Regions from separate parts of the Halodurantibacterium flavum genome, predicted to be linked through region 2. Evidence: riboswitches for the same ligand, from Rfam matches in the RefSeq annotation. Region 2 holds a riboswitch; the other holds the start of a gene.
What was found. Region 2 has a riboswitch for cobalamin ahead of ACFSGJ_RS01270 (ABC transporter ATP-binding protein). Riboswitches for the same ligand answer to the same signal wherever they lie in the genome.
Positions count from the first base shown of each region.

Region 1: linked by a shared signal. The riboswitch ahead of ACFSGJ_RS13090 (HupE/UreJ family protein) and the one ahead of ACFSGJ_RS01270 (ABC transporter ATP-binding protein) in region 2 are both predicted to bind cobalamin.

Region 1 covers NZ_JBHUGH010000010.1:43,929-54,814, forward strand. The annotation lists gene ACFSGJ_RS13055 (cytochrome c oxidase subunit 3) at 1-280, shown strand, start outside; gene ACFSGJ_RS13060 (SURF1 family protein) at 360-1,043, shown strand; gene thrC (threonine synthase) at 1,040-2,428, shown strand; gene ACFSGJ_RS13070 (M16 family metallopeptidase) at 2,425-3,687, shown strand; gene ACFSGJ_RS13075 (GNAT family N-acetyltransferase) at 3,687-4,271, shown strand; gene ACFSGJ_RS13080 (cobyric acid synthase) at 4,271-5,728, shown strand; gene cobO (cob(I)yrinic acid a,c-diamide adenosyltransferase) at 5,725-6,333, opposite strand; cobalamin riboswitch at 6,367-6,573, shown strand; gene ACFSGJ_RS13090 (HupE/UreJ family protein) at 6,656-7,270, shown strand; gene ACFSGJ_RS13095 (DUF1636 family protein) at 7,263-7,640, shown strand; gene cobW (cobalamin biosynthesis protein CobW) at 7,641-8,678, shown strand; gene cobN (cobaltochelatase subunit CobN) at 8,682-10,886, shown strand, end outside.
Region 2 covers NZ_JBHUGH010000001.1:275,868-286,753, reverse strand. The annotation lists gene ACFSGJ_RS01290 (aldehyde dehydrogenase) at 117-1,565, shown strand; gene ACFSGJ_RS01285 (hypothetical protein) at 1,690-2,298, shown strand; gene ACFSGJ_RS01280 (FecCD family ABC transporter permease) at 2,286-3,272, opposite strand; gene ACFSGJ_RS01275 (ABC transporter substrate-binding protein) at 3,378-4,313, opposite strand; gene ACFSGJ_RS01270 (ABC transporter ATP-binding protein) at 4,329-5,099, opposite strand; cobalamin riboswitch at 5,208-5,398, opposite strand; gene ACFSGJ_RS01265 (substrate-binding domain-containing protein) at 5,458-6,402, opposite strand; gene ACFSGJ_RS01260 (ABC transporter permease) at 6,540-7,178, shown strand; gene ACFSGJ_RS01255 (ATP-binding cassette domain-containing protein) at 7,175-7,906, shown strand; gene ACFSGJ_RS01250 (ABC transporter substrate-binding protein) at 7,926-8,735, shown strand; gene ACFSGJ_RS01245 (glutathione S-transferase family protein) at 8,740-9,345, opposite strand; gene ACFSGJ_RS01240 (helix-turn-helix transcriptional regulator) at 9,415-10,119, shown strand; gene ACFSGJ_RS01235 (hypothetical protein) at 10,508-10,858, shown strand.

The sequences.
Region 1 (10,886 bases), on a different contig from region 2:
CGGGGTGATCTTTACCTTCTTCCAGGCCTATGAATACAGCCACGCGGCCTTCGGCTTTGCCGGCAACATCTATGGCGCGAACTTCTTCATGGCGACGGGCTTTCACGGCGCGCATGTGATCATCGGCACGATCTTCCTCGCCGTCTGCCTGTTCCGCGTCTATCAGGGCGACTTTACCCCCGAAAAGCATGTGGGCTTCGAGGCTGCCGCCTGGTACTGGCACTTTGTCGATGTGGTCTGGCTTTTTCTCTTCGTCTCGATCTACATCTGGGGCGGCTGATCGCCCGACTGGAATCGAAAGATCGTCAGGGACGGGCGCGGGCCGAAAGGCGCGCGCCTTTCCATTGGAAGGAACCTGAATGCGACGCATCCTCCTCCCGCTGCTGTTCGGCATCGCGGGGACTGCCATTCTCCTGTCACTCGGTTTCTGGCAGGTGCAGCGGCTGCACTGGAAAGAAGCGGTGATCGCCGAGATCGAGGCGCAGATCCACGCGGACCCTGTGCCGCTGCCGGATGCGCCCGACCCGGCCACGGATCGTTACCGCCCCGTGATGCTGCGCGGCCAGACCACCGGCGAAGAGCTTCACGTGCTGGTCAGCCGCCGGGGAATGGGGGCGGGCTTTCTAGTTGTCTCGGCGTTCGAAACCGAAGACGGGCGTCGCGTTCTGCTCGACCGGGGCTATGTCCGCGAGGCGCAGCGGCGTGCCCCGCGTCCGCCCGTCCCCCTTGATGTCACCGGCAATCTCAACTGGCCGCAAGAGGCCGATGGCTATACCCCCGATCCCGACCCGGTGCGGGAACTCTGGTTTGCGCGCGACGTGCCGCGGATGGCCGAGGCGCTGGGGACCGAGCCTGTGCTGGTGGTTGCGCGCGAAAGCACCGGCGACGGGATCGAGGCGATGCCGGTCGACACATCGGCCATCCCGAACGACCACCTGAACTATGCGATCACCTGGTTCCTGCTTGCGGCCGTATGGGCGGGGATGACAGGCTATTATCTCTGGCGTATCACGCTGCAACGCGATGAAGGAACCGACAGATGAACTATATCTCGACGCGGGGCCGGGCGCCCGTCCTCTCGTTCGAAGAGGCGATGATGACCGGGCTGGCCCGGGATGGCGGGCTTTATGTGCCGCAGGAAATCCCGCGTCTTTCGGAACCGGAGATCGCAGCCCTTGCGGGGCTAAGCTATGAAGAGGCCGCCTTTCGCGTGATGCGCCCCTTCCTTGGCGACACCTTCACCGATGAGGCGTTCCGCGATATCATCGCGCGGGCCTACGGGGGCTTTGGCCATGCCGCGCGCGCGCCCCTGGTGCAGATCGGCGCGAACCATTTCCTGTTGGAACTGTTCCACGGGCCGACGCTCGCCTTCAAGGATTTCGCGATGCAGCTGATCGGCCAGCTGTTCCGCGCGGCCCTGTCGCGGCGGGGCGAGAGGCTGACGATCATCGGTGCGACCAGCGGCGATACCGGCTCCGCGGCGATCGAGGCGTTCCGCGGGCTGGAAGGGGTGGATGTGTTCATCCTTTTCCCCCGCGGCCGCGTGTCCGAGGTGCAGCGCCGCCAGATGACGACCCCGTCCGAGCCGAACGTCCATGCCATCGCGCTCGATAGCGATTTCGACGCCTGTCAGGCGCGGGTCAAGGACCTGTTCAACGATCTCGCCTTCCGGGACGAGGTGCGGCTTGCCGGCGTGAACTCGATCAACTGGGCGCGGGTGCTGGCGCAGGTGGTCTATTACTTCACCTCGGCCGTCAGCCTTGGCGCGCCGCACCGCCCGGTCAGCTTTACCGTGCCCACGGGCAATTTCGGTGACATCTTTGCCGGATACATCGCGCGGCGCATGGGCCTGCCGGTCGAGCGGCTGGTGGTCGCGACGAACCAGAACGACATCCTGCACCGCGCGCTCAGCACCGGGCGGTATGAGGTGCAGGGCGTGACGCCCACGATCAGCCCGTCGATGGATATTCAGGTGTCCTCGAACTTCGAACGGGCGCTTTTCGATGCCTATGGGCGCGATGGGGCTGCGGTGACGCAGCTGATGGATGAGTTGAAATCCACCGGCGGGTTCGAGATCAGCCAGGGGGTGATCGACCGGCTGCGCGATACATTCGTGTCGGGCCGCGCCTCGGAAGAGGAAACCCGCACGACCATCGCCCGGACCGCCGCAGAGACCGGAGAGGTGCTTTGCCCCCATTCGGCCGTCGGCGTGCATGTCGCCGGCGCGCATCTTGGCCCGGTGCCGATGATCACGCTGGCGACCGCGCATCCGGGCAAGTTCCCCGATGCCGTCGAGGCCGCAACCGGGCAACGTCCCGCGCTTCCGCTGCGCATGGCCGACATATTCGACCGGCCCGAGCGTGTGACCGATCTGCCCGACGATCTCGATGCGCTCCGCCAGTTCATCCGCGAAAGGATCACGAATTGACCGCACGCCTGACGACCCTGCCCAACGGCTTTCGCATCGTGACCGAGGCCATGCCGGGCCTCAAATCGGCCTCTGTCGGCATCTGGATCACGGCGGGCGGGCGGCATGAGCGGGCCGAGCAGAACGGCGTGGCCCATTTCCTCGAACATATGGCGTTCAAGGGCACGGAGCGGCGCAGCGCGCTGCAAATCGCCGAGGAAATCGAGGATGTGGGCGGCTATATCAACGCCTATACCAGCCGCGAGATGACGGCCTATTACGCCCGTGTGCTGGAAAACGACGTGTCGCTCGCACTCGACGTGATCGCGGATATCGTGCTGAACTCGGTCTTCGACCCGAGAGAGCTGGAGATCGAGCGCGGCGTCATCCTGCAGGAAATCGGGCAGGCGCTCGACACGCCCGACGACGTGATCTTCGACTGGCTGCAAGAGGCCGCCTATCCCGACCAGCCGATCGGGCGGTCGATCCTTGGCCCCTCGGAACGGATTTCCGCCTTCAACGCGGGCGATCTGCGCGGGTTTGTCGCCGAACATTACGGGCCGGGGCGGATGATCCTGGCGGCGGCTGGCGCGGTCGATCATGACCGCATCGTGGCCGAGGCGACCGCGCTCTTCGGCCATCTGCCGCCGACCCATGACGGGCAGGTCGTGCCCGCGCGCTTTGTCACCGGCGAACGGCGTGAGATGCGCGACCTCGAACAGGTGCATTTCGCCATGGCCTTCGAGGGTCCGGGCTATCGCGACCCCGAGGTGCACACGGCCCAGATCTTTGCGACAGCACTTGGGGGCGGCATGTCATCGCGCCTGTTCCAGAAGGTGCGCGAGGAACGCGGTCTCTGCTACACGATCTTCGCGCAGTCGGGCGCCTATGAGGATACCGGGTCGATGACCATCTATGCCGGGACCGGGGCGGCGGATGTGGCCGAACTGGCGGGCCTGACGATGGATGAGCTGAAGCGGTCCGCCGAGGACATGACCGAGGCAGAGATCGCCCGCGCCCGTGCCCAGATCAAGGCGGGGATGCTGATGGGGCTGGAAAGCCCTTCGTCCCGGGCCGAACGGCTGGCGCGGCTTCTGTCCGTCTGGGGCCGCGTCCCCGAGGTGGATGAAACGGTCGCCCAGATCGACGCCGTGACCTGCGACGGCGTGCGCGCCTATGCCGCGCGGATGGCGAGCGGGGCGCGGGCGGCACTGGCGCTTTATGGGCCCGCGAACAACGCGCCGATGCTCGAAACCCTGCGCGGTCGGCTCGCCGCCTGATGCTGGGCCTGCGCCGGAAGCTGCGGATCGAGACAGAGCGGATGACGCTGCGCCTGCCCACGCATTCCGACTATCGCCCCTGGGCCCGGCTGCGCCGCGTCAGCGCCGATTTCCTGACGCCCTGGGAACCCGTCTGGGCCGAGGATCATCTGGCGCGCAAGTCCTTCACCAACCGCGTCTACTGGTCCCAGCGCGCGCAGATGGGCGGCACGGCCCTGCCGCTGTTCCTTTTCCGCCGGGAAGACGACGCGCTTCTGGGGGCGATCACGCTCGACCACATCCGGCGCGGTCCGGCGCAGGCCGGGACGCTCGGCTACTGGATCGGCCAGCCCTATGCCCGTCAGGGTTATATGCGAGAGGCGATTGCCGCCCTTGTACACCACGCCTTTACCGCCCTTGACCTGAGCCGGGTCGAGGCTGCTTGCCTGCCCGAGAATGCCGCCTCGCGGGGCGTTCTGGAAAAATGCGGCTTCAAGTATGAGGGCGTGGCGCAAAGCTACCTGCAGATCAACGGGCGGTGGCGCAACCATGTCCTTTACGCCAACCTGCGCAATGACCGTCGCGGCCGGACCGAGGTGGGCTGATGGCGGCCACGCTGATGATCCAGGGCGCCGGGTCGAACGTGGGCAAGTCGATGCTGGTGGCGGGTCTGGCGCGGGTTTTTGCGCGGCAGGGTCTGGCGGTGCGGCCCTTCAAGCCGCAGAACATGTCGAACAATGCCGCCGTCTGCCCCGGCGGGGGTGAGATCGGGCGCGCCCAGGCGCTGCAGGCGCGGGCCTGCGGCGTGGCGCCGTCCATCCACATGAACCCGATCCTGCTGAAGCCTGAAACGGACACCGGCGCGCAGGTGGTGGTGCAGGGCCAGCGGCTGACCACGGTGCGGGCGCGGGATTACGCAGCGCTGAAGCCCCGGCTGATGGAGGCGGTGCTCGACAGTTTCGCGCGCGTGGGCAAGGGCGCCGATCTGGTGATCGTCGAAGGGGCGGGCAGCCCCGCCGAGGTCAACCTGCGCGCGGGCGATATTGCCAACATGGGCTTTGCCCAAGCGGCGCGGGTGCCGGTGGTGCTGGCGGGCGACATCGACCGGGGCGGGGTGATCGCGCAGCTCGTGGGCATACAGGCGGTCATCGACCCTGCCGACGCGGCGCTGGTGCGTGGGTTCCTCATCAACAAGTTCCGCGGCGATCCGCGCCTGTTCGACGACGGCTATCGCTTCATCGAGGCGCGGACAGGCTGGCGCGGGTTCGGGGTGGTGCCGTGGTTCACCGACGCCCATCGCCTGCCGGCCGAGGATGCGGCCGACCTGCGCCGGGCATCCACGGGCGGGACGTTTCGCCTCGCCGTCCCGATGCTGTCACGGATCGCCAACTTCGACGACCTTGACCCGCTGGCACAGGAACCCGGCGTGAGCGTGGAGATGATCCCCCCGGGCCGCCCCCTGCCAGTCGAGGCCGATCTGATCGTGATCCCGGGCAGCAAGTCCACCCGCGGTGACCTGCAGTTCCTGCGCGATCAGGGCTGGGACATCGACATCCGCGCCCAGCTTCGGCGTGGCGGGCGGGTGCTGGGCCTCTGCGGCGGCTATCAGATGCTGGGCCTGCGGATCGACGATCCGGAGGGGCTGGAAGGCGCCCCCGGCAGCACCGAGGGGCTGGGGCTTCTGGACGTGGTGACCCGGATGCAGCCGGAAAAGCGGGTGACGCTGACCGAAGCGCAGCATCTGCAAAGCGGCGAGGCTGTGCGCGGCTATGAAATCCACCTTGGTGTGACGGAAGGGCCGGATCGTGATCGCCCCGTTTTCCGGGTGGCGGGCCAGCCCGAAGGCGCGCGGTCAGCGGATGGACGCGTGATGGGAAGCTATCTGCACGGCATGTTCAGCGCCGACGGCTTCCGCCGCGCCTTCCTGCGCGGGATGGGCACCGAGGCGGGCAATTTCAGCTATGACGCCACCGTGGATGCGGTGCTCGACCGGCTGGCCGACCACCTTGAGGCGCATGTGGATTGCGCGGGCCTGCTGGCGGTGGCGCGGGCGGGGCTCTAGAACTCCACCCCCGGCTGGGCCTTGATGCCGGCGCGGAACGGGTGCTTGACCAGCGTCATTTCGGTCACCAGATCGGCCAGTTCGATCAGTTCGGGCTTGGCGTTGCGCCCGGTCAGCACGACATGGGTCATGGGCGGCTTTTCTGCCGCCAGGAACTCCAGAACCTCGGCCAGATCCAGATAATCATAGCGAAGGGCGATGTTGATCTCGTCCAGCAGGACCATCTGGATCGCGGGGTCGCGGATCAGCTCCTTGGCCTTTTCCCAGCCGGCGCGGGCGGCGGCGATATCACGCTCCCGGTCCTGCGTTTCCCAGGTAAATCCTTCGCCCATCGCGTGAAACTGGCAAAGGTCGCTGAAATTCCGCGTCAGCAGACGGCGTTCGCCCGTATCCCAACTGCCCTTGATGAACTGCACCACGGCGCAGGGCATTCCATGGGCGATGGCGCGCAGAATCATGCCAAAGCCTGATGACGACTTGCCCTTGCCCGCCCCGGTATGGACGATGATCAGGCCCTTTTCGCCGGTCCGGGTCTCCATCATCCGGTCGCGGGCGGCCTTGATCTTTGCCATTTTCTCGCGGTGGCGGTCGGGGTCGGTCTGCATCGGTTCTCCTCGCTTGACAGGGGGGCGCGGATGGCGCAGGTCAAAGGGGCTGGTTCCTGTTTATGACAGGCGAAGAGGGAATGTGACAGGGGGCAACCCCAAGCACAGCCGCCCCCGCGACCGTGACCGGAGAGGCTGCCCAAAGCCACTGGCCCAAGGCTGGGAAGGCAGGGAGGCCGCCGGGGTCCAACGACCCCGAGATCCGCAAGCCGGGAGACCTGCCAGCGCATGTGACGTAGACCGGACGGGGTGTTCCGGTGTCGGGCCCGCATGACGCTGCGGTTCCGCCATCATGCCCTCGTTCCACATATGAGGGACGAAAATGAAACGAATTATTCTTTCGGGCATCTGGGCGCTGTTCGCTCTGCCTGCGGCCGCGCATCACCCGATGGGCGGCGCGGCACCCGTGACGCTGTTCGAAGGGCTGGCGAGCGGCCTTGCCCACCCGGTGATCGGGGTGGATCACCTGGCCTTCATCGTGCTGGTGGGGCTGGCCGCCGCCGCGTCACAGCGTCTGCTTGCGGGGCCCGCGGCGTTCATCCTCGCCACGCTCGCCGGCACCTTCCTGCAGCTTGCCGGGGCCACCTTGCCGCTGGCCGAAATCATCATTTCGGGTTCGGTCGTGGTGCTGGGCGCGCTGTTGTTCCTTGGCCACCGCGTGGCGGGGCCTTCGGCGCTGGCGGGCTTTGCCTTTGCCGGGCTATTCCACGGCTGGGCCTATGGCGAGGCGGTGATCGGATCAGAGCCCATGCCCGTCCTTGCCTATCTGATCGGCTTTGGGCTGATCCAGTTCGCGATCGCCGCGGGCGTCGCGCGGCTGGCCCATGGCGCATCTCAGCCCGAAGGTTGGGTCAAGGCCCGGATCGCCGCTGCGGTCTGTGCGGGCGTGGGCCTTGCGTTTCTGGTCGAGGGCATCGAGGGGATGATTTTTGCCTGAGGATTTCAGCCCGGATGTCGTGCGGCTTCTGGTCTGCACCACCTGTCGCAGCGCCTCGGCTCCGCCCGACGGGGAAACCCGCGCGGGCGCCGTCCTTCTGGACCGGCTGGCCGGCCAGCTTCCCGAAGGGGTGGAGGCCGTCGCCGTCGAGTGCCTGTCGAACTGCACGCGCGGCTGCACGGTCGCGCTGCGGGGGGCGGGGCGCTGGACCTATGTCTATGGCAATATTGACCCCGACACGCATATCGGGGCGGTGCTGGATGGCGCCGCCCGTTACCGCGCCACGCCCGACGGGCTGGTGCCCTGGCGCGAACGGCCCGAGCATTTCCGCAAGAACTGCATCGCCCGTATCCCGCCGTTGGAGAATTGAATGAACGACCTTGTAAAGATCCCCGTCACCGTGATCACCGGCTTTCTGGGCGCTGGCAAGACGACGCTGATCCGCCACCTGATGCAGAACCCGCAGGGCCGCCGCCTTGCCGTGGTGGTGAACGAATTCGGTGATGTGGGCGTGGATGGCGAGATCCTGAAATCCTGCGCCATCCCCGACTGCCCCGAGGAGAATATCGTTGAACTTGCCAATGGCTGCATCTGCTGCACCGTGGCGGACGATTTCATCCCGACGATCGAGGCGCTGATGGCGCTGAATCCGCGCCCGGATCACATTCTGATCGAGACCTCGGGCCTTGCGCTGCCGAAGCCGTTGCTCAAGGCGTTCGACTGGCCGGATATCCGGTCGCGCATCACCGTGGACGGGGTGATCGCGCTGGCTGATGCCGAGGCCGTGGCCGCAGGCCGCTTTGCCCCGGATGTTGATCGGGTAGAGGCGCAGCGGGCGGCCGATGACAGCCTCGACCACGAGACGCCGCTGTCAGAGGTGTTCGAGGATCAGATCGCCTGCGCCGACATCATCCTGCTGACCAAGGCCGATCTGGCCGGGGACGCCGGGCTGGCAAAGGCGCGCGAGATCATCGCGGCCGAGGCCCCGCGCCCCCTTCCGGTGGTCGAGGTGACGGAAGGTGCAGTGGACCCGCGCGTGATCCTGGGCCTTGGCGCCGCGGCAGAGGATGACCTTGCTGCCCGCCCGTCGCATCACGACGATCCGCATGACCACGACCACGAGGATTTCGACAGCGTCGTGATCGACATCCCCGAACAGGCCGACCCCGCCGCGCTGACCGCACGGATCGAGGAACTGGCCCGCACCCGCAACATCCTGCGGGTCAAGGGCTATGCCGCCGTATCGGGCAAGCCGATGCGCCTTCTGGTGCAGGCGGTGGGTGCCCGGGTGCGCACCCAGTTCGACCGTCCCTGGAAGGCGGATGAGGCGCGGCAGGGCCGCCTTGTCGTCATCGCCGAACATGACGACATCGACGAGGCCGCGATCCGTCAGGCATTGGCGGGCTGACGGATGCATGTCGTCTTCCGCGAAAGCCGGGGGCTGGAGGAAACCGCCACGCCGCAGGATCTGGGGCAACGCCCTGCCGATCTTGTGGTGCTGTCCTTTTCCGACAGCGACCTTGGCGCTTTCGCGGCGGGCTGGCATCGGGCCAAGGGCGGCTTGCCCACGCTGCGGTTGGCGAACCTTGCGCAGCTTGCGCATCCCCTCTCGGTCGATACCTATGTCGAGGCGACGCTGTCGGGCGCCAAGGGCATCCTCATCCGGCTGATCGGGGGCGTGCCCTACTGGACCTACGGGTTGCAGCAGGTCCACGCGCTGGCACAGGCGCGGGGGATCGCGCTGGCGGTCCTGCCGGCCGATGGCCGACCCGATCCGCGGCTGGATGAATATTCGACGCTGCCCGTCTCCACCCTCCGCCGCCTGTCTCACTTATGCGACATGGGCGGAGAGGTCGCGGCGCAGGCGGCGCTGGCGCAGCTTGCGCTGGCGGCGGGGCTTTACGCAGGGCCGGTGCGGGGGGCAAAGGTGCTGCCGCAGGTGGGGGCGTGGGATGGGGGTGTGACCTGCCCTGCGGCATTTGCGCTGACCAGCACGCGGCCCCGGATCATCCTGACCTTCTATCGGGCCTATCTTGCGGCGGCGGACCTTGCACCGGTGCAGGCGCTGGCCGATGCGTTCCGGGCGCGGGGCTTTGATGTGCTGGGGCTATTCGCGCCCTCGCTCAAGGCACCCGGGGCGGCGGGCTGGCTGCGGCGCTGGGTGGCGCATCTGGAGCCTGCCGCCATCGTCAACGCCACGGCCTTTTCCTCGGGCGAAGCCGCGCCCCTCGACGCGGCCGGCGTGCCGGTGTTTCAGGTGGCGCTAGCCACATCTTCTCGCGCCGCTTGGGAGGAAGAGGATCGCGGCCTCTCCCCTGCCGATCTGGCCATGCATGTCGTCCTGCCAGAGGTTGACGGCCGCATTCTGGCCGGTGTCGCGTCCTTCAAGGAGCCGCTTCCGCGGGATGAGGCGCTGGAATACGCCCGCAACGCCCACGCGCCCGACGCGGCGCGGATCACGGCAATTGCCGAGCGCGTAACGGGCTGGGTGCGGCTGGCGGAAAAGCCCGCTGAGGAAAAGAAGGTGGCGCTGGTGATGTCCACCTATCCCGGCAAGGCGCATCAGGCCGCCCATGCGGTGGGGCTGGATGCGCCGGCCTCTTGCGCGGCCATTCTGCAGGATATGGCTGCGGCGGGTTATCGGGTGGGCGAAGGTCCGCCCCTGCCGCAGGGGCATGTTGCATGGCCGGTGGCTGAATATCAGGCGGCGCTTGCGCGGCTTTCGCCCACGCTTCAGGCGGCCCTGCCACTGCTGCCCGAGGATGACCCCGACTGCCGGGACGGCGCGTTCCATTTCGCCGCCGAATGGCGCGGCAATGCGCTGGTGGCGTTGCAGCCGGAACGTGGACTGCCCGCCGCCCGGGACGCAGAATATCACGACCTCAGCCGCCACCCCCGCCATGCCTATGTGGCTTTTTACCTGTGGCTGCGGGCGATGGGTGTGGACGCGCTGGTCCATATCGGTGCACATGGCACGCTGGAATGGCTGCCGGGCAAGGCGGTGGCGCTTTCCGATGACTGCTGGCCAGAGGCGCTGGTGGGCGCAATGCCGGTGATCTACCCCTTCATCGTGAACGATCCGGGAGAGGCCGCGCAGGCCAAGCGGCGCATCGGCGCGGTGACCATCGGGCATATCCCGCCGCCGCTGCGCCCCGGCGCCACGGGCCGCCTGTCGCGGCTCGAAAGCCTGCTGGACGAATTTTCCAACGCCGACGGTCTTGACCCCCGCCGCCGCGATCGCCTGCAATCCGATATCCGGGCCGAGGCGCAGGCGTTGGGAGTGGAGGAGGATCTTGGCCTCGATGCGGCCACGACCCTGGCCGAGGCGATCACCCGCATCGACCGCTTTGTTTGCGACGTGAAGGAAAGCCAGTTCGGCGACGGGCTGCACATCTTTGGCCGCGAACCGGACGTGCCGCATCTGGAGGGCGCGGCGGCCAGCGCCGTGGCTGAACGTGCGGCGCTTTTGGATGCCTTGGCCGGGCGCCGAGTGGCTGCGGGGCCTTCGGGTTCGCCCTGGCGCGGGCGGGCGGATGTGCTGCCGACGGGACGGAACCTCTTCACCACCGATCCCCGTGCGGTGCCTTCCCGCGCGGCTTATGCGCAGGGCGTGAAA
Region 2 (10,886 bases):
TCTCTCCCGGTTCCGTGCCGGACCTTGGGTCGCACCGGGGTTGGCATGGACCGGCGGACCCTTATGTCTGCCTGTGAACGGTCGGCCACCCGCCGGCCCACGAGAGAGGAGATCCCATGCACAAGACCGAGCTTTTCATCGACGGCACCTATCGCGCGGCCTCGGACGGCCAGCGGTTCGAGCGGGCCAACCCGGTGACCGGCAAGGCCGTGACCAGCGCCGCCGCCGCAACCACCGCCGATGCAGAGGCGGCCGTCGCCGCGGCGGCCCGGGCCTTTCCGGAATGGGCGGCGGTGGCGCCGGGCGAACGGCGCAAACTGCTGCTCAAGGCGGCGGACTCTCTGCGCGGGCGTGCAGACGACATCGTGGCCGCGATGAAGGACGAGATTGGCGCGACCGAGGCATGGGGGCGTTTCAACGTCCAGCTTGCCGCCGAGATGCTGGTCGAGGCCGCGGGCCTCGTGACCCATATCCGCGGCGAGATCATCCCGTCCAACCGGCCCGGCAGCACGGCGATGGCCGTGCGCCAGCCGGTGGGCGTCGTCCTGTCGATGGCGCCCTGGAACGCGCCGGTGATCCTCGGGGTCCGGTCCCTTGCGACGCCGCTGGCCTGCGGCAACACCATCGTGATGAAGACGTCAGAACTTTGCCCCCGCACCCATTCGCTGATCGTCGAGGCGGTGGCGGAAGGTCTGCCCAAGGGTGTGCTCAACGCGATCTCGAACGCGCCGAACGATGCGGGCAAGCTGGTGGAGACCATTATCGCGCAACGCGCGGTGCGGCGGGTCAACTTCACCGGCTCGACCCGGGTGGGGCGGATCATCGCGGAAACGGCCGCGCGCCATCTGAAGCCCGCGCTGCTGGAACTGGGCGGCAAAGCGCCGCTGATCGTGCTCGACGACGCCGATATCGACGCGGCCGTCGCCGCGGCGGCCTTTGGGGCCTACATGAACCAGGGCCAGATCTGCATGTCGACCGAGCGGATCATCGTGACGCCCGGCGCCGCCGACCGGTTTGTCGAGGCGTTCGCGGAAAAGGTCCGCACCTTGACGGCCGGTGACCCGTCCGAGGCGAAGGCACCGCTCGGCTCGCTCGTGACCGCCGAGGCGGCGGGCCGCATCCGCGAGATGATCGAGGATGCACAGACCAAGGGCGCCCGCCTCATCGCCGGAGGTGAGGGAGAGGGCACGATGCTCGACGCGGCGGCGCTGGATGGTGTCACGCCCGAGATGCGCCTTTATGGCGAAGAGAGCTTTGGCCCCGTCGCCGCGATCATCCGCGCCGAAAGCGTCGATGACGCCGTGCGGATCGCGAACGATACCGAATTCGGTCTTTCGGCGGCGGTGTTCGGGCAGGATCAGGCGCGGGCAATCGAGGTCGCCCGGCGGATCGAAAGCGGCATCTGCCATGTGAACGGGCCGACCGTCCATGATGAGGCGCAGATGCCCTTTGGCGGGGTAAAAGAGTCCGGCTATGGCCGGTTCGGTGGCACGGCCGGTATCGCCGAGTTCACCGAACTGCGCTGGATCACGACCCAGAACGGGCCGATGCACTATCCGATCTGACCGGTTCCGGGATGGGCGAGAGATCGCCCATCCTTTGCCCCCCGCGCCACCGTGATTTGTCTGCGGCCCCAATCACGCGTAGACCACGGCGGCGGGCAGCGATGCCCGTTCAGCCGGAGGGGTCATGAAAATTCGCGGCTTTGCCTTTGCCCTCGCGGCGGTCTCGGTCCTGACGCAGCCCGCGGCCGCCTATGACAGTCCGATGTTCGAGGAGAGCCATGCGCGCTCGGTCTTCGCCTTTGGCGGCGCGCTGACCCGGGGCAACATGCACCAAAGCGCAGTCGCGCCCGGCGTGGGCTATGAACGCAATGTGGTGGTTGGACTCGGGTTCCAGCAGTTTCCGTTCGAGCGCGGGCAATTCGCGCTCGGCTGGGAAATCGGCGGCGCGGGCCGGTTCGGCGGCGGCGTCACCGGTGAGCTTTGGGGCGGCGCCGTCCTGCGGCACAAGGGGTTCGCCGTCGCGCCCGACTACCGGCTCGGCACCGCGATGACCGTCGGCCTCAGCCATATCAGCAGCACCCATCGCGGGCGGGAACAAGAGCTTGAGGCGCGGTATGGCGGCAATGCGCGGACGCTGTTCTACCTCGGCCCGGAACTCAGCCTGTCGAGCACCGACGCGCCCGAGCGGGAGATCTTCTGGCGGCTTCACCACCGGTCCGGCGGAGGGCGCACGCTGGGCAACATGTATGGCGCGGCCAATGCCAATGTGATCGGCCTGCGTTACCGGTTCTGACGCCGCAGGAGCCAGATAAAGAACACGCCCCCCACAAGCCCCGTGACGATGCCGATGGGCATGTCCTCGGGGCGCATCAGGGTGCGGGCGGCGATATCGGCCCAGATCAGGAACACCGCCCCCGCCAGCATCGCGGCCGGGATCACCCGCGCCGTATCGCCGCCGACGATCAGGCGCACGATATGCGGCACCATCAGGCCTACGAAACCGATGATCCCCGAAAAGGCGACCATCACGCCGGTGACCAGCGCCGAAACCACAAAGACCGCCAGCCGGAACCGCGCCGCCGGAATTCCCAGCGTCGCCGCCGTCTCGTCCCCGATCGTCATCGCGTTCAGCGGCCCTGATACGGCCCTCAGCCAGAGGCCGGCGCCGGCCAGCACCAGCGCCGGCCAGATCAGGTGCGACCATTGCGCAAGGCCAAGGCCGCCCAGCATCCAGAAGATGACCGTATGCGCCGCGCGTGGATCGCCCAGAAAGATCAGGATATTGGCCAGTGCCATCACGATGAACGACACCGCCACCCCGGTCAGCACCAGCCGGTCGGCGCTGGCGGCGCGGGCAAAGGACGCCACCGCCAGAACCAGGCCCGCCGCAGCGAGCGCCCCCAGAAACGCAAGCAAGGGCACCGTCACCGGTCCCAGAAACATCCCCGTGTGCAAAAGCGCCAGGATCGCGCCAAAGGCCGCCCCCGAGGATATGCCCAGAAGATGCGGATCGGCGAGCGGGTTACGCGTCACCGATTGCAGCACGGTTCCGGTAAGGGCCAGCCCCGCCCCCACCAGCGCGGCGAGCAGCACGCGGGGCAGTCGCATGTCCCAGACGATCGCTGCGCGGCCCGGCGACCACCAGGGGTCGATCCATCCCGGCGCGATCTTGTCCAGAACCACACCCCACACCGTCCAGAGCGGCACCTGCACCGCCCCGATGCTGACGCCCGCCGTGACCGACAGAAGCACCGCCGCAATGCCCATGAGCCACAGGCCCGCGCGCCGTCGCTGACCGCTGCGATGGTGCAGCGCGGCGTGGACGACCGCCTCGGCGGTCCGGTCTGCCGGAGGGGCTTGCCGGTTCATCGCTCAGCCGCCGCGGAAAGCCTTGGCGAGCTTGCGCACCGCCCGGATGTTGCGCGGACCGGGCGTCGCCTCGACATATTCCAGCACCACGAAGCGGTTGTTCATGACCGCGTCGACATGGGCAAAGGCAGGGTTCGACCGCAGGAACGCGATCTTCTGATCCGCCGTCACCTCGCCATAATTGACGATCACGATCACCTCGGGGTTGCGCTCGACCACCGGTTCCCATGCGACGCGGGTCCAGCTCGTCTCCACGTCATCCATGATGTTGCGTCCGCCCGCGGCCTCGATCATCGCCGTGGGCATCGCATAGCGGCCCGAGGTGAAGGGTACGTCCTCGCCGCTGTCATAGACGAAGACGCGCAGCGGTTCCCCTTCGGGAATGGTGGCGGCGATCTCGGCCAGTTCGGCCTCCCATCCGGCGATGAGTTCCTCCGCCCGCGCCTCTTCGCCGAAGATCAGGCCGAGGTTGCGGATGTCGTTGAACATGTCCTGCATCGCGATCCGGTCGCGGGGCATGATGTGGATGCAGCTTTCGGTCAGCTCATAGACCTGGATGCCGAACGGGGCGAGCGTGTCGGGCGTGACCTCGCCGCCGACGCTCATGCCGTAGTTCCATCCGGCGAACCAGAAGTCGAGATCCGCGCCCACCAGAACCTCGCGCGGAGGGCGGCGCTCGGCAAGCTCGGGCAGTTCGGCCACGTCGGCCCGCATTTCCTCATCCAGCTTGTTCCAGCCGGAAATGCCGGTGTAGCCCACCATCCGGTCGGCGAGGCCCATGACCAGCATCATCTCGGTCAGGTTCACATCCTGCGAGGCCGCGCGGGACGGCGGTGCCTCAAAGGTGATTTCGCGGTCGCAGCTTTGCACAGTGACGGGATGCGCCAGCGCCGGGGAGGCAAGGAACAGGGCGGCGAGCCCGGTCAGAACAGGTTTCATGCGGTCTCTCAAGGATCAGTGGGACAGGGAAAAATCGAACCGCGCGCGCATGTCGCGTGGTGTGGCCGTGACGCCGAAGGCGCGGGCGATCAGGTCAGGGGTCAGCACATCCTCGACCGGGCCGAAGGCCAGCGCCTGCCCGCCCGCCAGAACCAGCAGGTCATCGGCGAAATCCGCCACGAGGTTCAGATCATGGAGCGAGGCGACAACCGTCGCCCCCAGACCCCGGACAAGGCGCAGCACCTCCAGCTGATGGCGGATATCGAGGTGGTTCGTGGGCTCGTCGAGCACGATCAGACCAGGTTCCTGCGCCAGCGCGCGCGCGATCATCACGCGCTGCCGTTCGCCCCCCGACAGCGTGCCGAAGGCTCGCGCCGCCAGATGCCCAAGCGAGAGGCGCTCCAGCGCGTGATCGACCAGATGCGCGTCATGGGCCGAGGGCCCGGCGAAACCGCGACGATGGGGGCCACGCCCCAGCGCCACGATCTCGGCCACGGTCAGGGCGAAATCGGTGGGTTGTTCCTGCAGGACCGCCGCCACCCGTCGCGCGACCTGCCGCGCGGGCAGCGCGTTGATGTCGGTGCCGTCCAGCAGGACACGCCCGGCTTCCGGGCGGTGAAAGCGATAGATCAGCCGCAGAAGGGTCGACTTCCCCGCGCCGTTGGCGCCCAGAACCCCCAGAACCCGGCCGGGGGCAAGATGCAGCGACACGGGGCTCAGGATGCCCCTGCCCCAGCTGACGGCGTCAAGCTCCAGCGCGGCGGGCTGCGGTGGCGGGCAGCTCATGCCCGTGACCTCGGGCGCGCTGGACCGTTATCGGCCGGGTAAGGAAAAACATCGGCCCCGAGGGACGCACGGATCGTCATTCTGCCTCCTCCGGACGCCCCGCCCGGGTCTGTTTCGCACGGGATGGCAGGTCTCCTGGCTCGCGGGTCACGGCACCTCCCTCCTTCCCGGCCGGGGCCAGTGGTTTGGGGGCACTCTCCGCTTACAGTTGCGGGGGCAGCACCGGAATTGGGCGAAAGGTCCGCACCGGTTTCCCTATTCTCCCGGCGGGGCCGGGCACCATCGCCGCCTGCCTAGCACGCGCCTGCCGCCGCCGCCAAGAAAAATCGCGGCCCCGATACCCGGGCTTGCGCGGCGATCAGCCGTTCCAGAGGACGCGCCCCAGCTCGGTGAGGTCATAGCCGCCCAGATGTTCGGCGCGGCGGGCGAAGGGGGAGGAACGGGCGAAGGCCAGCAAGGTCTGAATGGGCGGCTCGAAATACTCGCGCCGGGTCATGGCGAGGTCAAAGCTCTCGTCGGTGACGAGCGGGAGGAAACCCAGATGCCCGGCAGCCGCCTGGAGGCCGATACCGCAATCCGCCTCGCCGGTCTCGATAAGCGTGGCCAGGTCGGCATGCGTCTCGGCCGGGCGGTCCAGGGTGGTCAGATCGGCCATCGTCAACCCGTCGCGCGCCAGCAGCACCTCGAACAGCCGGGTCGAGCCCGCGCCGCCTGCGCGCGTGGCAAAGCGCAGGCCGCGCCGTGCTGCGTCCTTCAACCCCTTTATCCCCAGCGGGTTTCCTGCGGCGGTGATCAACCCCTGCGTCCGGCGCGCCCAATGGATCAGGACATGACTGGTGCCGGGCAGGTGCGACCGGGCGGCGGCGCGGTTCCATTCGCCCGTATCCGGGTCAAGCAGGTGGAGCCCGGCCAGCACCGCGCGCCCCGCCGCCAGATCCTCAAGCCCCTGGCTCGATCCCCGCGCCAGCACCGCCAGCCCGCTGCCCGACTGGCGCAGCGCCCATTCCAGAAGCGGGTCGTTCGAGCCGGCATAGATCGGCGGGGCCGAGGCGATGCCCGCAGCGGGCAGTTCGGTCTGGGCTTCCAGCCAGGCATCGACCAGCCGACGGGGAAACAACAGTTTGCCGGTGGCGCGGCTGAACGGAATCGTCTGGCGCGCAACCATCTCGTAGATCGTGCGCTCCTTCACCCGCAGATAGTCGGCAACCTCTCCGGTCGTCATCAGCGACGAGGAGGTGACCCGCACATCTGCAAGATCGGCTGCGCGCGAGGTCGCTTCGACCTGTGGATCCTGCATTTTCATGCAATCTCCTGCACTGGTTACATGTTTGCATTCTACTTTGATTTCTGATCCTTTTCTACTGCCTTAAGCAAGGATTTTCCGTGGACGGCCCGGTCGCAACCGCCTTCAGCCTGATCTCCAGCTGGGATCCCGTCCTGATGCAGATCATCGGGCTGTCCTTGCGCGTAACGCTGACCGCCGTGCTGATCGCCTGTGCGGTCGGCCTGCCCCTGGGCGCTGCGCTGGCGCTGGCGCGGTTTCCGGGGCGCGGCGCGGTGATCGTACTGTTCAACGCGCTGATGGGCCTGCCGCCGGTCGTGGCGGGGCTTGTCGTCTACCTGATGCTGTCCCGGTCGGGGCCCCTCGGGGATCTCGCACTCCTGTTCACGCCCACTGCAATGGTGATCGCCCAGACGGTGCTGATCCTGCCCATTATCATCTCGCTGACCCGCTCGGTGGTCGAGGATCTCTGGGCCGAGTATCGGGAGCAACTCCGCTCGCTCGGCGCCAGCCGGCTGCGCGCGGTTCCGACATTGCTCTGGGACGGGCGCGTCAGCCTGCTGACCGGCGTGCTGGCCGGCTTCGGGCGCGCCAGCGCCGAGGTCGGCGCGGTGCTCATCGTGGGCGGCAACATCGCGGGCCATACCCGCACCATGACCACGGCGATCACGCTGGAGACGAACCGGGGCAATCTCGGCCTCGCCGTGGCGCTGGGGATCATCCTGCTCGCGCTTACCCTGACGCTGAACGCCGCCGCCTGGGGGGCCGGGCAATGGGCACGGGGGCGGCTGGGATGAGGGCAGCGCGCGATGTTTCCACCTCGATCCTTCCGCTGGCGCTAAAGGATGTGGGCTATGCCGTGGGGGGAAAGCCGCTCCTGTCCGGCCTCACCCTGCGCATCGAGGCCGGGCGGCGGCTGATCGTGATGGGCGCGAATGGCGCGGGCAAGAGCCTGTTCCTGCGCCTCTGCCACGGTCTGATCGACCCGACCGCGGGTCGCCGCATCTGGGCCAGCGGCGAGGCGCGCGCCGAGGCGCAGGCAATGGTGTTCCAGCGCCCCGTCCTGCTACGCCGTTCGGTTGCGGCGAACCTCGACTATCCGCTGGCGCTGAAGGGCATGGCGTCCGCCGCGCGCCATGAGGCCGTCGCCCGCACGCTGGACCGTTTCGGGCTGACCCCGCTGGCAGACCGCCCTGCCCGCCTGCTGTCCGGGGGCGAGCAGCAGCGCCTTGCGCTCGCCCGCGCCTGGGCGATGCGCCCGCAGGTGCTGTTTCTGGACGAGCCCTGCTCGGCCCTCGACCCCTCGGCCACGCGGATCATCGAGGAGATGGTCGCGCAATTCTCGGAGGAAGGCATCACCATCGTGATGAGCACCCACAATCTGGGCCAGGCCCGGCGTCTGGGTCAGGACGTGGCCTTCCTCCACCGCGGCCGGCTGATCGAGCACCGATCTGCGCCTGCGTTCTTCGCGGGGCCGGAGACCCCCGAGGCCCGCGCATTCCTCGCGGGCGATCTGATCTGGTAACCACAAAAGGGAGAGAGAGATGACCCTCACCCGCCGCTTCATCCTGTCCGCTTCAGCGCTGACGATCGTCGCGGCCCTGCCCGCCGCGGCACAGGACTTCATCACCGTGGCCTCCACCACCTCGACCGAGAACTCGGGCCTCTTTGCACATATCCTGCCGATCTTTCAGGAGGAGACCGGGATCGAGGTCCGTGTCGTGGCGCAGGGCACGGGTCAGGCGCTGGAAACCGCGCGGCGCGGCGATGCCGACGTGGTCCTTGTCCATGCCCGCGCGCAGGAAGAGGCGTTCGTCGCCGAGGGCTACGGCGTGCAGCGCTTCGACGTCATGTATAACGACTTCGTCATCGTCGGCCCGGCTGAAGACCCCGCGGACCTGCGGGATGCCGCTGATGCCGCCGCCGCCATGGCTGCCATCGCGGGCGCGGGGGCGTCCTTCGCCTCGCGTGGGGATGATAGCGGGACCCATGCCGCCGAGCAAACCCTCTGGGCCGCTGCCGGGGTCGAGCCGACAGGCCGCTGGTACCTGTCCACCGGCTCGGGCATGGGCGCCACGCTCAACACCGCCGCCCAGCTACCCGCCTATGCCCTGACCGACCGCGGCACATGGCTGAGCTTCGAGAACCGCGGCGACCTGGAAATCGTGTTCGAAGGCGACCCGGTGCTGTTCAACCCCTACGGCGTCATCCTGGTGAACCCCGAACGCCACCCGCATGTGAAGGCCGACCAGGGGCAGGCCTTCATCGACTGGCTCGTGTCACCGGAAGGACAGGCCGCAATCGCAAGCTTCACCGTGGGCGGCGAACAGCTGTTCTTTCCCTCGGCCGGGTGATCGCTCAGGCCCCTTTGGCCGCGCTGTCGCGCGCCGCAGTCCGCGCAACCGAAGGTCGCGCCCCGCATCGCGCGACCCAATCCTGCAGCGCGGGGATTTGCGGCAACAGGTCTGGGAACCACAGGAACGGGCCGCTGCACAGCAGGTCGGCAGCCGAATACTCCTGCCCCAGCAGATAGGGCTGGTGCGACAGCGTCTCTTCCAGCCGTGCGATCATCGTCTGGAAATCGCGCAGGCTCGCAGTGACCGCCGGGTGCGAAAGCTGCGCCCAGTGCAGGATGATGACCGGTTCCATCACGCCCTGATAGTAAAAGAGCCAGGACAGATAGGCCCCCCGGCCAGGCTCACCGTTCAGCGGTCCCATCCGGGCCTCCGGGTAGCGGTCGGTGAGGTAGAGCATGATCGCGCCGCGCTCGCGGATCGTATCCGACCCGTCCACCAGCAGCGGTACCTTGCCCTCGGGATGCGGGTTGCGGGGGTCGGTGCCCCCGGACCCGTCCTGCCGGGGGATCGTGACCTCCTTGATTTCGATATCGTCGGCACCGAGTTCATCGATCAGCGTCACAATGACGGACGAACGGCTGATCGGGGCGTGATAGAGGGTCGGCATCGGAAACTCCTTCATTCTGACCATGCCCCGGTATAACGTCGCCATGCTGACAGAACGCGGCAGGATGTCATGGCCCGGACCGACCGGCTGATGCGGCTGATGGATGTGTTGCGGCGCCTGCCGCAACCGGTGACGGCGGCACGTCTTGCCGAGGAAACCGGCGTATCGCTGCGACAGCTTTACCGCGATATCGCGACGTTGCGGGCCGGCGGGGCGCTGATCGACGGGGCGGCGGGTGTGGGCTATGTCCTTACCGAAGACACTGCACTGCCACCGCAGAGCTTTTCCCGGCTGGAGATCGAGGCGCTGATGCTGGCGCTCAGCGGGCTCGAACATATCGGCGATGCCACGCTCAGCCGGGCGGGACAGGCGGCCATGGCGCGTATCATCGCGACGCTGCCGGACGCGCAGGCCCGCCAGGCCATGCATCGCGTGATGCGGAGCTGGCGGCGCGCAGATCAGCGGCCCGCCGTGACCATCGACATGGACCTGTTGCGCGCGGCCTGCTGGGAGGAATTCAGCCTGCGCATCCGCTATCGCGACCTTTCCGACCGCGTGACCGAGCGGGAGATCTGGCCGCTGGGCCTGTCCTATGGCAGCGATGCGCTGACGTTGCTGGCCCATTGCCGGTTGCGCGGCGACTTCCGGATTTTCCATGCGAACCGGATCGAGGCGCTTGTCCGCGGCGGAGAAAGCTTTCGCCCACGGCGTGCGGGTCTTTTGCGGGACTATATCGCGGGGCGCGCCGACACATCGGGCACGACGCGGGGCTGACCGCCATCCCCTTGGTCATCGGGCGCCCATATGGCAGTCCGAAATGCGCGATACGACTCATTTGATCCGCGCCGTCCCATGTGCGTTGTGAAAAAGATGAATCTCGGATGCAGCGTTTTCTGCCTGAGGTTGCAGTTTGTCCCTCGCGTTACACGCGTTTTGCTATTTGCGGATTTAGATTTTTCCCAGTCTTCCGGTCCAAAAGCCGAACAATAATTATGGTATCCGAAATATACCGTGCTGCGCCAGCCACGGGAAAACTCGTATCGCCCTGAATGTAAACAAATAGTGAAAAATTTTGCTTTCAATTTGATCGAATGTGATATGCAGAAAGGACGCACCCGAGGAGGGTGCGACAACCCAACAAAATTCTCCGGGAGAGAAACCCATGTCGACCAAAACCCTTCTTGCGAAGGCTCTTTTCGCTGGTCTCGTGATTGCGCCTGGCGCAGCTTTTGCGGCCCCCGATTACATGACCCCCGCCGTCGCCGTCTCGATCGGCGCAACCTTCGGCGGTGAATCCTCGGCGCTCGGCCTGGAATCGCTCGCTGTCGCGCTCGCGACCGGCAGCACGGCTGTGGCCAACTCGACCGCAGTCGCCGCCGGCGGCTATGTGAGCGGTTCGACCGCGAACTCCGGTGCGACCAGCACCTACTACGGCTCCAACGTGGACTCGTCGGTCACCCTCGGCGGCTCCGGCTTTGAATCTTCCGTGAACATCAACGGCTACGTCAACTGACGTGGAAGGCGTGAGGCGGCCCCGTGCC